2 regions of the Paenibacillus sp. FSL M7-1455 genome follow, and region 2 is predicted to be linked to the other one. Evidence: riboswitches for the same ligand, from Rfam matches in the RefSeq annotation. Region 2 holds a riboswitch; the other holds the start of a gene.
The links. A riboswitch is a leader RNA that binds a small molecule or an ion and turns the genes downstream of it on or off. The one in region 2 is predicted to bind ZMP and ZTP.
Positions count from the first base shown of each region.

Region 1: linked by a shared signal. The riboswitch ahead of NYE48_RS16605 (bifunctional 5,10-methylenetetrahydrofolate dehydrogenase/5,10-methenyltetrahydrofolate cyclohydrolase) and the one ahead of rpiB (ribose 5-phosphate isomerase B) in region 2 are both predicted to bind ZMP and ZTP.

Region 1 is NZ_JBBORO010000001.1:3,610,660-3,614,056, forward strand. Features, by position in the region: gene NYE48_RS16595 (phosphotransferase family protein) at 1-355, opposite strand, end outside; gene NYE48_RS16600 (cyclodeaminase/cyclohydrolase family protein) at 360-998, opposite strand; gene NYE48_RS16605 (bifunctional 5,10-methylenetetrahydrofolate dehydrogenase/5,10-methenyltetrahydrofolate cyclohydrolase) at 1,002-1,856, opposite strand; ZMP/ZTP riboswitch at 1,920-2,000, opposite strand; gene NYE48_RS16610 (GNAT family N-acetyltransferase) at 2,040-2,630, opposite strand; gene NYE48_RS16615 (AraC family transcriptional regulator) at 2,680-3,397, opposite strand, start outside.
Region 2 is NZ_JBBORO010000001.1:5,655,936-5,659,332, reverse strand. Features, by position in the region: gene NYE48_RS25885 (manganese efflux pump MntP) at 1-456, shown strand, start outside; gene NYE48_RS25880 (low molecular weight protein arginine phosphatase) at 498-1,085, shown strand; ZMP/ZTP riboswitch at 1,258-1,340, shown strand; gene rpiB (ribose 5-phosphate isomerase B) at 1,496-1,951, shown strand; gene NYE48_RS25870 (TIGR01440 family protein) at 1,964-2,572, shown strand; gene glyA (serine hydroxymethyltransferase) at 2,641-3,397, shown strand, end outside.

The DNA.
Region 1 (3,397 bases), 2.0 Mb from region 2:
GCTCGGCATCAGGAATCTGATCCAGCGACAGGATCGATTCGCCTTCCACGAATTCCGTGACGATCAGCGGTGCATCGCCGAACGAACTGAGCACGGCATGCGGCTTCGGAACAGGCAGCCCCGCCGCAGTCAGTTGCTGAAGAAGCTTGTATTCTTCCCGCGCGATATGGGGATTTCGACTGCGGTCCGCTTCGCCGTGCCGACGCGCAAGCAGCTTCCGAACGACGCCTTCGGGCAGTTCGATTTCCAGCTTCGTTACTTGGGCGGAAACGCCGCCTTGAAGCTTTTGTGCCCGCAGCAGCTTTGCTTCCGGTTCGATATGACGAATGAGCTGCTCCCATGGCTCAATTTTCATAGGTCTATGCCAACCTCTCCCTGATTTGTCCCAATACTTGATCTTTTATGCCCGCCGAACGGGAAGAAAGCTCCGCCCCCGTGTCCTGGAACGTGGCCCGCACGCCGGCATCCTTGATGCTGCCAAGGTTTATCTCGACCGTGATCCACGCCGATTGAACCGCAGCGTCCAGCATCAGCAACGCGATGCCAAGATCCGAAATGACGTTTTTATTCGCTTGTTCGGTTACCGACGCCAGCGCCGACATGACTTCCAGGCAGCGTTTCATGAGATGCAGGGGCACGGAAGCCGCCTGCACCGCCGCTTGCTGCAAAGCGATGGAGCGCTGCCTCTTTTCCTCCTCCGATGCTTTGGGGAGCCCAAGCGCGGCCATGTAACCGTTAAAGGATTCGATGTCCTTTTTCAAAAAGGTTTCGGCTTCGGTCATCGCGTCCTGCATCAGCTTCACGATTTCCGCCATTTGTTCCCGCACCTGCTCAAACTTCGGTCCGCTCGTAATGTTCGCCACCATGGAGCCCATGGACGCCCCCAGGGCCGCAGCCAATGCCGCAACGCTTCCCCCGCCCGGCGTCGGCGCACTGGAAGCGGCCGAATGCAAAAATTCGCGGATCGGCTGATCAAAAACGTGATTTTGTCCGTTCATGCGCTACACCTCTTTCGATGGCTGCTGCAGCCGGATGGCATGCAACAAATTTTCGAACAACAGCACGGTCGTTAACGTCCCCACTCCGCCCGGTACAGGCGTTACCGCTTTGGCCGCTTCCACCGCTTCGGGAACCGCGTCTCCCACGATGCCGCTCGGCGTTTCGGAAATACCGGCATCGATCACGACCAGCTCGGGATGCAGCATATCGGCCGTAATCAGTCCGGCGCAGCCGGTGGCGGTCATCAAAATATCCGCGCCCGCGATATGTTTGGCGAGATTTTGCGTGTAATAATGGCAAACGGTGACGGTCGCGTTTTCGCGGAGCAGCATCTGCATCAAAGGCCTTCCGACGGTTTCCCCGTGCCCGACCAGCACCACGTTTTTCCCTTGCAGCGAAAACCCGAAATGTTTCACGATCCGAATGCATGCCTGCGGCGTTGCCGGATAAATGCCGGTTGCCCCCGTCATGCAGGCCAGCTTGTTCGCCGATGAAATGCCGTCGACGTCTTTTTCCGGTCGAATGGCGTCGCAGCAGGTTTGCAGGCGGATATGTTTGGGGAGCGGCAGCTCCAGCATGATGCCGTGCACGGCCGGATCTTGGTTCAATTTTTCGATTTCGTCCAGCAGGCGCTGCTCGGTCACCTCCGGCGTAAACGAAATCAGGTCGAACGCGATGCCCAGCTGTTGGGCTTTTTTCTCTTTTGCTTTCGCGTAATATGCCGATGCCGGATCGCCTTCTACCAAAATGACAGACAGCCGGGGGTGAATCCCTTTTGCCTTAAAGCGGTTCACCTCTTCGATGATCGATTCCGACACCTCGCTCGCCAGCGGTTTCGTTTTTAGCAGCATGCTCATTTCTGTCGCCTCCGATTTTGGTTTCAAACAAAAAAAAGCATTCGGAAAGGAATCCCCTCCAAATACTTTCGCCCAGGCGTACGGCTGTTATGATCCATGTGCTCCCTCGTGGTTCCCCACGTTACGCCAGTCACACACGGCTTGAAGTTATCTCTAGTATAGCACAAAATCGGCGTTGATACGTCATATTTTTGCCCATCCGGGTTCTTTCGCGGCGTCTTCCTTCAATTTGCCGTAAATTTCAAGGTCGACGACCCCTTTTCCGGACCATAACGTCGCTTGTCTCAGCAATCCTTCTTTTCGGAACCCGTTTTTGGCAAGCACCCTTTTGGAAGCTTCGTTCGGCGGCATCACTTCGGCCTGGATCCGGTTGACGAGGGCCACCTCGAACAAAAACCGGGTGAGCGTTTGCAGCGCTTCCGTCGCAATGCCTTTTCCATAATGCCGTTCCGCCAGAAAATAACCCACGGAAAGCGAATTGACCTTCTGGTTCCAATCGAACGCTTCGATGATGCCGAGCAGCTTGCCGGGGTTCCCCACCGCAAAAATGCCCCATTTGATCCGGCTTTTTTTGAGGAAATCCCGTTCGAAATGTCCGATCATGGATTTGACCGTGTTTTTGTTATGCTTCGGAATGATGCCGCAGTATGTAAAAACGTTGTCATTGTCGTAGATTTCGAACAGTTCCTCCAAATGCTCCTCTCCGATTTTGCCTAACACGAGCCTGTCTGACGCGATCACGGGAAACCGGCCGAATGCCGCCTCGAAATTCATTTTCATTCCTCCAAGCTGCAGGCGTTCTGCCTTGCAATGTCTTTAAATTTTATTTTTTGATCGGCACGTACAAGTCCACCCTGCATTTTCCCTCCGGATCCCGCGCAGGATCGTTCAGGCAAAATTCCAGGCATGGCCGGTCGTCGGCTTCATATCCGCTGTTCGGCAGCCAAAGGCCGAATACGTTTTGATACGCCAGCACGAATTTATCGATGGTGTCGTAAAAAGGGTATACCGCATACATGCCCCCGGACAGCGACTTAAACTGCACCTGCGGGTCCGCGGAATCCGGCGTCCAATCTTCGGGCAACGTGACGCAAGCGTCATACCGGCAGGCGTATTCGTCCACCAGCCCGGCGTCATCCAGCGAAATGCCGATAAAATGCTCGCTTGGCGGGGTTATCCCCCGTTCGTAGGCCCAACGGCCGAGTTTGTCCCATGCGGCGCCCGTATCGAGATAGCTTCCCACATGGCGGACATATGCGACGTTAAGGGGGGTTAATTCTTTTATGGCGATCATCCGATCCCACGTCCTTCCTAGCAATGATCTCTTACGGTTTTCATTGTAGGCCGTTCCGGACGCGGTCTCCTCCGGCATATTGCTTGTCCATTGCGAAATATTGCTGTATTGGGTTCGTGCCTTGCGCATCTCGTTGGGCGTTGTTCCGTAGTGCTTTTTGAACAGCGCGTGATATGCCGACAGCGACTCGAACCCGCATTCGCCCGCGATCGCCAAAACCGTCATATTCGTTTCCCCCAGCAGCCGC
Region 2 (3,397 bases):
GGGATTCGCCTGCTGCACGTGCTGAAGATCAGCGTGCTGATCGGCTTGTTTCATATCCTGATGCCCCTGATCGGCATGTATACCGGACAATACATGAGCTCCCTGCTTGGACAGGTAGCCGACTATGTTGCCGGGGGACTGCTCATCCTGCTCGGCGTTCACATGGTATTCGGCTCTTTCAAAAGCGGAGAGACCCGGATGATCGACCACCGGTCGCTGCTGGGCATGTTGTTGTTCGCCTTAAGCGTCAGCGTGGATTCCTTTTCCGTCGGGCTGTCGCTCGGGATGTTCCAGAGCAATTTGATCGTCACCGTGCTTGCCTTCGGCATCAGCGGCGGAGTGATGTCGGTCTTGGGACTCCTGCTGGGCCGGAGGGCAAGCCGCAACCTGGGGGATTTCGGGGAGGCGCTGGGAGGCGTGATCCTGCTGGCATTTGGCCTCGCCTTTATCTTTTGATACAATAATCGCCAAAGAACAATCCGGGAGGTGCGATAGACGTGAAGCATATCTTGTTTGTGTGTACAGGGAACACGTGCCGCAGCCCGATGGCGGAAGCCCTTCTCCGCAAAATGGCCAAGGACCGCGGCATCGACGTGGAAGCCCGTTCCGCCGGCGTCGCGGCCATGGACGGCATGTCGATGTCGCGGCATGCGGAGGCGGTATTGCGCGACCATGAGATCGGCGACCGCCTGACTTCGAAATCGTTGAAGCCGGAAGCGGTCGATTGGTCCGACTTGATCCTTACGCTGACCCAAAGCCACAAGCAGCAGGTCATCCGCAACTTTCCGCATGCGGCGGACAAAGTGTTCACGCTGAAGGAATACGTGGAAGACGACGAAGGCGTGCTGAACGACCTGAAAGAACTGGACGGCCTTTACGCGACCTGGGAGGTCAAACGCTCGCTCGGACAGGAGCTGACCGATGCGGAGCGGGAACGCTTGATCGAAATCCAGCAGCGCGTGCCGAGCTTCGATATTTCCGACCCGTTCGGGGGATCCCGGGAGGATTATGATTTGGCCGCGGCAGAAATCCGGGCCGCGATCGAACGTTTGCTGGATAAGCTGGAAGCTTATCGCGCTTCGTAAGCAAAGCGTGGGGATCGGCTTCGGTTTTGATCCGGGGCGCGTCAACGAACCTCTTCAAGGGATACAGCGGCCCAGGCTGCACGTTTCCCCGGTGCGCCTCCGGCAGGCGGAGCAAGCACCGAAATTGCTTGCTTTTCGCCGTCTAATGATTTATGATGGTTGTGAAAAACCTTGGATCCGGTGTAACTGGCGACAACTGTGGATGAAACCACGATGGAGCACCGGATGATACGGCCGGTCGCCTGGGCAAAAGAGCAATTCTGCGGTTATCCGCGGACTGCTCTTTTTTGTATTCATAGGGAGGATTTTGCAGGCATCCCCATGAAGGTATTTTCATCTTGTGGCTTTGAAATAGGGTATAATGTACAAGAAGTCACAAAAGCACGACATTCAGGGAGGTTTTTCGAAACATGAAGATTGCTGTGGGAACAGATCACGCGGGAGTGCGTTTGAAAGAAGACATCATCGCCGTTATTCAGGAAATGGGCCACGAGGTCGTGGACGTGGGGTGCAGCTGCGCTGACTCCGTGGATTATCCGGACTATGCCCTGCCTGTATGCGAGCAGGTTGCCTCGGGTGAGGCTGATCGCGGCATTCTGATTTGCGGTACGGGGATTGGCATGAGCATCGCGGCCAACAAGGTTCCGGGCATTCGCTGCGCGCTGGTGCATGACGTATTTTCCGCCAAAGCGACCCGGGAGCACAACGATTCGAACGTGCTGGCGATGGGCGAGCGCGTCATCGGCCCCGGCCTGGCGCAGGAAATCGCGAAAATCTGGCTCGATACGCCGTTCAGCAGCGGAGAGCGCCATACGCAGCGCGTCGGCAAAATCAAAGCGATCGAGGACCGTTATCTGCAGCGCTAGGGAGGTATTCGCATGGAATTTTCCGAACAAGGCATTCCGGCGGAAGTTTCGCTAAAGGAGCAAGTGTCGGCCATTTTGCGCGAGCTGGCGGAAGCGGCCGGGCTTGGCCCCGGCAAGGTCGTCGTGGTCGGAACCAGCACGAGCGAAGTGGCGGGCCGGCGGATCGGCACCTCGGGGGCGCTTGAAGTGGCTCAGGAGCTGCTGGAAGGTATCCGGGAAGTCAGCCGCGAGTTCGGTTTCGAGCTTGCGTTCCAGTGCTGCGAGCATTTGAACCGGGCGCTTGTCGTGGAGCGTTCCCTTCTTGCCGCTTTGCGGCTGACCGAAGTGGCGGCCGTACCGGTGCCGAAGGCCGGAGGTTCCATGGCCAGCGCGGCATACCGCTCCATGAAGGAGCCGTGTTTGGCCGAAACGATCGAAGCGGATGCGGGGATCGACATCGGAGAAACATTGATCGGGATGCATTTGCGGCGCGTGGCCGTGCCTTACCGCACCAAGCTTCGGTATGTGGGGGAGGCTCGCGTGAATACCGCCTTTACCCGGCCGAAGCTGATCGGCGGCGAGCGTGCGGTGTACCGCATTTCGCCCGGGCAGGATGCGGGCAACGCCTCCGCTTGCGATTAAACGTCGGGGATTGGACAGCGTTCATGCACAAAAAATAGGAAAGTTTATTTTAAGGGAGGAACAAGAAGATGGATCAATTGCGTAAAAAGGACCCTGCGGTATTGGATGCGATGAATCTGGAGCTGAAGCGCCAGCGAAGCAACATCGAGCTGATCGCTTCCGAAAACATTGTTAGCGAAGCGGTGATGGAGGCCATGGGCTCCGTCCTCACGAACAAATATGCGGAAGGTTATCCGGGCAAACGTTATTACGGCGGATGCGAGCGCGTCGATATCGTCGAGGATATCGCCCGCGACCGCGCGAAGCAGCTGTTCGGCGCCGAACACGTCAACGTGCAGCCGCATTCCGGCGCACAAGCGAACATGGCGGTATATCTTGCCGCGATCAAACCCGGCGACACGGTGCTCGGCATGAACCTGGCCCACGGCGGACATTTGACGCACGGCAGCCCGGTCAACGCCTCCGGCCTTTTGTATAACTTCGTCGCTTACGGCGTTCGCGAAGACAACTTCCTGATCGATTACGACGAAGTGCGCAAAGCCGCGTTCAAACACCGTCCGCGTTTGATCGTTGCCGGCGCCAGCGCGTATCCGCGCACGATCGATTTCGAAGCTTTCGCTTCGATCGCAAACGACGTGGGCGCGTTGTTCATGGTCGACATGGCGCATATCGCCGGCCTGGTCGCCGCGGGCGTTCACCCGAGTCCGGTGCCTCATGCCCAATTCGTCACGACAACGACGCATAAAACGCTTCGCGGTCCGCGCGGCGGCATGATTTTGTGCAAACAGCCGTGGGCGCAGGCCATCGACAAAGCGGTATTCCCTG